DNA from 2 places in the Ferdinandcohnia jepli genome. Region 1 is predicted to be linked to the other one. Evidence: riboswitches for the same ligand, from Rfam matches in the RefSeq annotation. Region 1 holds a riboswitch; the other holds the start of a gene.

What was found. A riboswitch is a leader RNA that binds a small molecule or an ion and turns the genes downstream of it on or off. The one in region 1 is predicted to bind S-adenosylmethionine.
Region 2: another riboswitch for S-adenosylmethionine. It lies ahead of AB3M96_RS16695 (sodium:solute symporter family protein); the one in region 1 lies ahead of mtnW (2,3-diketo-5-methylthiopentyl-1-phosphate enolase).

Annotation. Positions count from the first base shown of each region.
Region 1 is NZ_JBFOKR010000003.1:31,269-35,678, reverse strand. It holds gene AB3M96_RS03725 (methylthioribulose 1-phosphate dehydratase) at 1-135, opposite strand, end outside; gene AB3M96_RS03720 (2-hydroxy-3-keto-5-methylthiopentenyl-1-phosphate phosphatase) at 135-791, opposite strand; gene mtnW (2,3-diketo-5-methylthiopentyl-1-phosphate enolase) at 794-2,029, opposite strand; SAM riboswitch class I at 2,109-2,216, opposite strand; gene AB3M96_RS03710 (pyridoxal phosphate-dependent aminotransferase) at 2,320-3,492, opposite strand; gene AB3M96_RS03705 (carbon-nitrogen family hydrolase) at 3,526-4,377, shown strand.
Region 2 is NZ_JBFOKR010000015.1:94,972-99,381, reverse strand. It holds gene AB3M96_RS16705 (proline dehydrogenase family protein) at 1-231, shown strand, start outside; gene AB3M96_RS16700 (OsmC family protein) at 273-743, opposite strand; gene AB3M96_RS16695 (sodium:solute symporter family protein) at 757-2,367, opposite strand; SAM riboswitch class I at 2,495-2,610, opposite strand; gene AB3M96_RS16690 (NUDIX domain-containing protein) at 3,077-3,853, shown strand; gene AB3M96_RS16685 (cysteine hydrolase family protein) at 3,920-4,410, shown strand, end outside.

The sequences.
Region 1 (4,410 bases):
CGTAACAAGAAAGGTTCCTGGATTATCAGATACTTTAATTGCAAGATTACCACTTGTTCCCATAAACCAATCACGTTTTGCTAGTTCGTCCTTAATATCTGCTAGTTCATCCCATTGTTTAATATAAAGTCTCATTACCTCACCTCCACTTTTTCCAAGACATTAATTACATCAAAAAAAGTTTCGAAAGGAGCATATTTAAGACCTAACTCGGTGCATTTTTCAACTAAGAAATCTCTAGCAATAACTTTATCTGCAAGCTTCGCAGCTTGAAGATCAGTTATCGAATCCCCAATTACAATTTTATAGTCGTCTGAACCTGCAAGGCTACGAATCAGAGTCGGTTTACAGCAGCCACATTGATTTGAACATTCAGTATCACATGTATATGGCCATAGAATTCTGATTCTCTCGCCACTAAAGTCAGATTTATTACAGTAGATATTTTCTAACGGTACGAGTCCTTCTAAGAGTGGCTCAACAAAGAAATCGATTCCTCCACTTACCACATAAAGCTGAATACCTTGCTTCTGAGTGAACTCTACAAACTCCTTAAATCCTTCTCGAATAACAGCGTGTTGTGTAATATAGTCTGTTATTTCTTCTTTCCAGTCAGAAGGTAATAATGAGAACAATTGACTTACCCCAACTTGAATAGGAATTTCCTGTGAAAGAATTTGATCCTTAATTCCTACCCATTCTGGTGGCGCAAACTTTTTCATGATTGCTATAATGTTATCTGTATTAGTTATCGTGCCGTCAAAGTCACAAAATAGGATTGGTTTTTTCATATCTATACCTCTTTATATCCCCATAATTCGATTGCCTTTTTTAATTCAGGGCTTTTTGTTGCATATTCAACTAGTGTTGTGCCGGTTAATCCTGCTTCAACTGCTGCTCGAAATGCTTTTCCGCCACCAATCGCACCATCTGGATGACCATGTACTCCTCCACCAGCATTTATAATACTGTTTATTCCAAAATCGCGAAGCAGCAATGGTACTAATCCTGGATGAATACCAGCTGAAGGTACTGGAAATACTGTTTTCATCTGATCATCGCTTTTTGTTAATTCATGAGCGATCTCTAATGTCTGGTCTCTTTCAAGCGCAACACTTCCATATGGTGATGGAAATAACACAAGGTCCGCTCCTGCATATCGTAAAAGTTTTCCAAGTAGCAACGGATTAGAAACGCCATAAAACTCTGAAGGTGTGAGCGCGCCACTAAATGCTGGGTGTGCCATAATTGGGACTGTTATTTCCGGGTCCTCTGCAAGACTTTGCAACACATCAAGTCCGTATGCAAAGACATTAAACAAAAGTAGATCAGCGCCTAGATCCACCGCTTTCTTTGCTTTTTCTTTTAATCCAAAAGTTTTACCTGTCAGGTTTACAGCATAAAGAGAACGATGACCAATTTCAGAATATACTTCATCAAGAACCTTTTTTCCCTCCGTTATTCTTTCCTCGAATGGAGTAAGTGGATTATCAAATAATATTTCATCATCCTTAATGATATCGACTCCACCAAGTGCTTGCTCACGAAGTTGCGCTTTTAGATATTCAATATCTCGGCCAATTACACCTTTAAAAATACTCATTACTAGAGGTCTGTCGTAGACTCCCAGTTTTTCTCTAATTCCTTCTAGCCCAAATTTAGGACCTGGAAAAAATGACTTTATATCTTCTGAAAACTCCAAGTCTAGTAGTTTAATTTCTCCGTCCAGACTGAGTTTTCCAAAGACAGTTGTTAAAATAGCTGGTAAATCAGGACTAAAATTCATTGATGGGTAGGCTATTTTAATGATGCCTTTCTTAACTGTTTTACCTAAATATGTACTAGCATTTGGATCTTCATCGAATTGTTCAATACTAACTACTCTACCCTTATGTTTTAATAGCTGCTCTTGTTCTAACTGAGGTAAATCAGTCCAAGAACCTACTGTTAATCCAAGTGCGATACCTTCTGCTTTTTTCTCTAAATTACCAGAGTCATGAACTAAATATTTGGCAATAATTTCATTCATGTTGATACCTCATTTCTGTAAAAATCAGTGTCAAATAAACAAAAAACCCCTTCATAAGAAGAGGTTAACTAGTAACATCTCCTTATCTCTCAGCTAATAAAGCTGCAAGAATTAGCACCGTGCTTATACGCATAAGTCGGTTGCCGGGCTTCATAGGGCTAGTCCCTCCACCTGCTCTTGATAAGAAAATATAATCTATAAATTTTTAAAATTTAAATTACGAAACGGAATGTAATTTGGATTATGACAGGAATACTTTTTCTTGTCAAATATTTTTTGGAAGAAAAAAATCAGAACAAGTTGAGCTTTTTAATTCGATTTGCAGCCTCGACTAATCGAGCCTCGTCCGTCAGTAAACCAACACGTACATATCCATCACCGTATGAGCCAAAACCAATCCCAGGAGCAACTGCAACATGTGCTTTTTCAAGTAAAAGATCAGCAAAAGTCGCAGATGTATACCCTTTTGGTACAGGTAACCAGGCAAAAAACGAACCTGTTGGTGCCTTAACATCCCAGCCAATTTCTTGTAATGATTGAATAAATGTATTTCTTCTAGATTCATATAGTGCTACGAGTTCATCTACACAATCTTGAGATTCAAGCAGAGCAGCAGCTGCTGCCTCCTGTACTGGACTAAATAGGCTAACATACAAATGGTCCTGTAATAAATTGATCGCCTCAATCACACTTGGATTTCCAACCGCAAAACCTATTCGCCATCCAGCCATATTATAAGTTTTAGACAGTGTGTAGATTTCAATTCCAATTTCTTTCGCACCTTCTACTTGTAAAAAGCTAACTGGCTTCTTCCCGTCAAAACCAATTGCTCCATATGCAAAATCATGAACTACACAAATATCATGTTTGTTCGCAAATTCAACAGTCTCCTCAAAGAATTCCTTTGTCGCAGTTGCGCCTGTGGGATTATTTGGGTAATTTAAGAACATAACTTTGGCTTTTTCTAATTGCTCTGGATTAAGCTCCGAATAATCAGGTAAAAAGGCATTATCTTCTTTTAACGGCATATACTCCATAACGCCACGGGCCAGTTCAACACCAGACCAGTAATCTGGATACCCCGGGTCAGGAACAAGCGCAACATCTCCAGGGTTTAAAAGGCATTGTGGAATTTCAACAAGGCCCGCTTTCCCCCCAAATAATATTGCAACCTCTGTCTCGGGATTTAACGTAACTCCATATTCTCGTTCATAAAATTTAGCGGCAGCTTCCTTCAAAAAAGGTTGTCCTCTGAAAGGAGGATACTTATGATAACTTGGATTTTCAGCAGAATTCTGTAATGCTTTTACAATATGTGATGGTGTTGGTTGATCAGGATTACCCTGGCCTAAATTTATTACATCATGGCCATCCGCCACCACCCTGTTGACCTTCCCTACAAGAGAAGCAAAGAACTGTTTTGGTAAGTTCTTAAGTATGTCAGACTGTTGAAAATTTTTCATGGATTCACCTTCTTAAAAATACTTGAAATTCTAGTGACAAATCATATATTGTTAAAAACAAATTGTAAAGTATTATTTTTTCCAGGAGGCCCAACTATGAATCTAAAAATTGCATGTATTCAACTGGACATTGTATTCGGAGATCCGGTCAGTAACCTTAACAATGTTACTAGAGAAATCGAACAAACTATGAAACAACATACCCCTGATGTCATTATTTTACCAGAGCTATGGACAACTGGATATGACCTTACTAGACTAGATGAAATTGCGGATGAAAATGGTGATAAAACAAAGTCATTTATAAAAGATCTTGCAACATCGTACTCAGTAAATATTATTGCAGGCTCTGTTGCTAAAAAAACGGATGATGGTGTTACGAATACAATGTTTGTCGTTAATAGAGAAGGCGAATTAATTGGAGAATATAGTAAACTCCACCTATTTCAACTGATGGATGAACACCTATATTTGCAAGCTGGGGCGAGTAAAGGCCACTTCACACTTGAAAATATCCAGGCTTCCGGCTTGATTTGTTATGATATCAGGTTTCCAGAATGGATTCGTGCACATACTACAGATGGAGCAGAAATTCTGTTTGTAGTAGCCGAATGGCCGCTCCCACGATTAGAGCATTGGAGAGCATTATTGCTAAGCCGGGCTATTGAAAATCAATGTTATGTTGTTGCTTGTAACCGCTCAGGCAGTGATCCAAACAATGTATTTGCTGGTCACTCCATGATTATCGATCCATGGGGTGAAATTATTGTGGAAGCAGGAACAGAACCAACCACTCTTGTTGGTGAGATCAATCTCGCTAAGGTGCAAGAGGTAAGAAAACAAATTCCTATTTTTCAAGACAGACGTCCAGCATTTTACAAATAATTAATCTCGTACTTTAAGAAATGAATTTAGTTA
Region 2 (4,410 bases), on a different contig from region 1:
ATCAACGAAATCAAACAATACGTAAAAGATAACAATATCTCTAACGATAAATTTGAATTCCAAATGCTATATGGATTCCGTTCTGAAATGCAAAAGGAACTTGTCGACGAAGGCTACGGCTTCTGTACTTATGTTCCATTCGGAAAAGACTGGTACGGCTACTTCATGAGAAGACTAGCTGAACGCCCACAAAACCTAAACTTAGTTTGGAAGAGTCTATTCTCAAAATAAATAAAAAATGGGTCAAGGGGACAGGTCCCTTGACCCATTTTTTATTTGTGGTGGGGCAGTGGAGCTATGTCCCAAACTAGTTCGATTTCAACACCTGCATTTTTTAGTAGGTTGTATAGGGGGCAGCGTTTGAGTACGATTTCTTTTAGTTCTTCTAGTTTCTCTGGTGTTTCATCAGTTTCAAAGACGATTTCGTTTATGACAGATTGGTAGTAGGGTGAAACATCTGCAGTACCCAATAGTCCACGCCGATCTACAACGGCAAGGCTTTTTATGTCAATATTTTCAAAGTGAAAATTTATTTCTCTTGCAACTAAATCGATTACCACAAAGATACATCCGTTGAATGCACCCAATACATATTCCAATGGTGTAGGAGCTTCATTGTCGCCGCCAATCTTTGTAGGTTCATCAATTAAAAATTGAAAGCCTCTCACGAACTGTTCTGTTTGAACGTTCTTTTTCCACACTGTTGTTACATCAATTTTTCGTAAATCGGTTGTAATACCCAAGTCTACCAGCCTCCTATATTATTTTTCTAACATGTCTTGTAACCGTTGTTTTCTCTTTTATAAAACTAATACAACTGATAAAAAATCCTGACACAATAAGCATTAAGATAATTCCTGTAATCCCATTTTGATGTAGGAATGAGAAAGTTGAGACTAGAAAACCAATTAAAGTGCATGAAAGGAGAAATGAGTAGAATCCCAGACTTTTAAATGATCCATTCCATTCCCACTTACTAGCGGTATCAAGTAAACTAGCAATTATTATCGTAATGATATTAACAATCATGCCGATCCAAACCGGATGGATGTTTAAATAAAAGTCGTTTACTGCCCAGCCACTAAGGTGATACCAAAGTAAACCGGATAATGAACCTGTAAAAAGTGAAATAAGGGCTGCTCGTTTTGTTACAACTGGCCAGAATAATGCAGCTACTACTGGTGCAAAAGTTGCCGAGTTTCTAGTAACCCATGCAAGTACATTCCACCAGGCGGACTGCTCTGACCGTAAAAGGGCAAAACCGACCATTAAAAGAGTTAATAGCACTAAAGACCATTTTGTATAGCGAATTAATTGCGCTTCCGTTGCTTTTTGATTTATGGCACTTCCAACATCGCGGCCTAAACTTGTAGCACCAGAAAATTGGCAAGGTGCACCCCAGCTTAGCGCGGCTGCCCAAAAGCCTAAGAAGAACAGTCCGACAAGAGGGGCTGGAAGAGTTTCCATTAGATACATTGGAACTGCTACTAGTCCACGGCCTTCATTTGGGACAACCTGTGCAGCAGCTAATCCGAAAAGCACAGCACCAATTATTAATGGAATACCAAGTAACGCAGCATAAAGCAATCCGTTGCGTCCTTGCTTCGGTGTTTTACAGGACAAAGCCATTTGAAACGCAGCTTGAGCTAGAATTACGTTAAAAAGGAAAGTACCAAACCAGGCTAAAATTGTTTGGATCCCTGCACCATCAAGGGAGGCGTATTGTGGTTTTTCTTCAAAGAGTGTCTTAAGTCCATCAATTCCAGGATTAAGGAAAAAGGCATATGTACCGATTCCCAGCATGATGAAAAAGACAATTACATTACTTAACTGTGTAATTCCGATTGCCCACATACCGCCGAACTGAAGATATACAAGGAGTAATAGGGCAGTTAATGCAACGGACCAAATTAGAGATATTCCTGTAAAAACAGAGAGGGCGGATGCAAAAGCTAGTGCTGTAGCGACAGACCACATCGGGAATGTAAAGGCAGTGATGGCACCAGCAACACCTCGAACTTTTTCACCATAACGGTCACCTAAAAGCCCAGATATGGTAACCAATGCTTTTTTACGAAAAGGGGCGATTAACACAAGTGCAATAATTAAAACATGTATCGTTTCCGCTACACCATACCAAATCGCAGAAATACCAGTAAGATAGCTAAGCTCTAAAATTGCGATATAAGAAGAACCTGAAAATAAACCTGTAATACAAACAGTGACTAATAATGTATTAAACCCACGACCTCCAACGAAAAATCCACTTCCATCAACTGCCTTCCGTTTTGCTATCTGACTTATAAAGATAAGATAAAACGTGTAAACCAAAGCAAACCCAATAAACCAATACCCAACACTTGTCATAATACCGCCTCCTAAATTTTATAGCATATATGAATAATCAAAACTAAACTCATGTGTTTAGTTGGATTAAAACAAGTGAGAGGCCATAAAAAAACCTCTCCCAAGAGGAAGAGGTACTATTATCTCTTCCTCATCTTTCAGACAATAAGTCTGTTGGACGTAGCACCTTTTTATTTTCCGTAGAAAATAAGAGGTTGCTGCAGGATCACCGGACCAATTTCCTCCCCTGGCTCTTGATAAGGATATACCGTATAAAATTAATACTAAATTTACAACGTGTTATTTGAAAAGTCAAACAATTTTTAAGAAATCTTTCTAAAGACCTAGGTGGTACGGAGGGACAGGTTCAGTCCCAAAATAAGCACAATTTGGATCTTGCGCTTAACTAGTGTTCTTAAATGGACTAGTAGGTTTTTGAACTACTATTGGTTGCAATACACGAAGGGGAGTAGTTAGTTTATTGGAGTTAAGAATTGCCAACTGGAGAAGCAATCATATCAGTTGGTCACTCATAGGGCAAATGAATTACTAACTGCTAAAGCATATTTATTAGTTAATTACTCATAGAGCAAGTAATTGCCGAATCCCAAATATCGGGAAAAATTTTTAAAGAATATGTGGACTTTTTTGGTGAGTTTCGGATATACTATAATTAACAATTAACATTTTGTTAATAGTAACATATACTAATTTCAAAAGGGGAAACACAATGTCGAACGAAGAAGCATTGAACCAATATGATGTAAAGAAATATCGCACGCCTGATGGATATACATCTGATATTGCTGTTTTCACTATTGTCTCAGAAAAAGCTGAGGTTTACAAACCACCGAAAATGACAATGAAGCTGATGCTTATACAACGCTCAATGACAAATGCAGAAGGAAAACCAAACATTGAAGCAGGGAAGTGGGCATTACCTGGCGGTTTTGTACAAGAAGATGAAACAGCTTTTGAAGCAGCAAAACGCGAGCTCGAAGAAGAGACGGGTGTTGGTGGGATTCATATTAAACACTTTGGAGTCTATGATAAGCCTGGTAGAGATCCAAGAGGCTGGATTATCACAAACGCCCATTATGCGATTGTCCCAGAGCATAGTTTATCCAAACGAAAAGCAAATGACGATGCAGCAGATGTGAAATTATTTGCACTAGATGAGGTTCTGTCATTGGAGCTTGCATTCGATCATGTTGAGATTATTAAAGATGCGATTGCGATGATTACCAATGACCTACTGCAAACAACAGTGGCAAAAAGATTTTTACCGACACAATTTACGTACTCTGAACTACAAGCGGTATTACTAACTGTGACTGATGATCCTGCAATAGCAAGTGAGCAAAGTTTTGCTAGAAAAATAAAAACTCTGCCATTTATCAAGCTTGTTCCAGGGAAAAAGACACAGCGTACATCCAAAGCACCAACACAGCTTTATGAATTTATTGATATGGATGTAGTTAAACCAATATATACAGCTAGATACTAATTTTTTGAAACGTACATTTAACAATATGTTAATTATTAATGTTTACTAAGATTAGGAGGAATACTAATGAAAAAGGCATTGATAAATATTGATTATACAAATGATTTTGTTGCATCAGATGGTGCGTTAACCTGTGGCGAACCGGGTCAGCAGATTGAAAATGAGATTGTGAGTATTACAGAAGAATTTATCTCTAACAACGATTATGTAGTCTTTGCAATTGACCTTCATAAAGAAGGTGATCACCGACACCCTGAAACGAAATTATTTCCCCCCCATAATATTGAGGATACATCAGGGAGATTGTTGTATGGGAAACTGCAAGGGGTATTCAATGATCAACAAGCAAATCCAAATGTATATTGGATGGATAAAACAAGATATTCAGCATTCGCTGGAACAGACCTTGAGCTAAAACTACGTGAACGTGGAATTACAGAAGTACATCTTGTAGGCGTATGTACCGACATTTGTGTGCTTCACACTGCTGTTGATGCCTACAACAGAGGCTTCAAAATTGTGGTGCATTCGAAAGCAGTAGCAAGCTTTAATCAAAC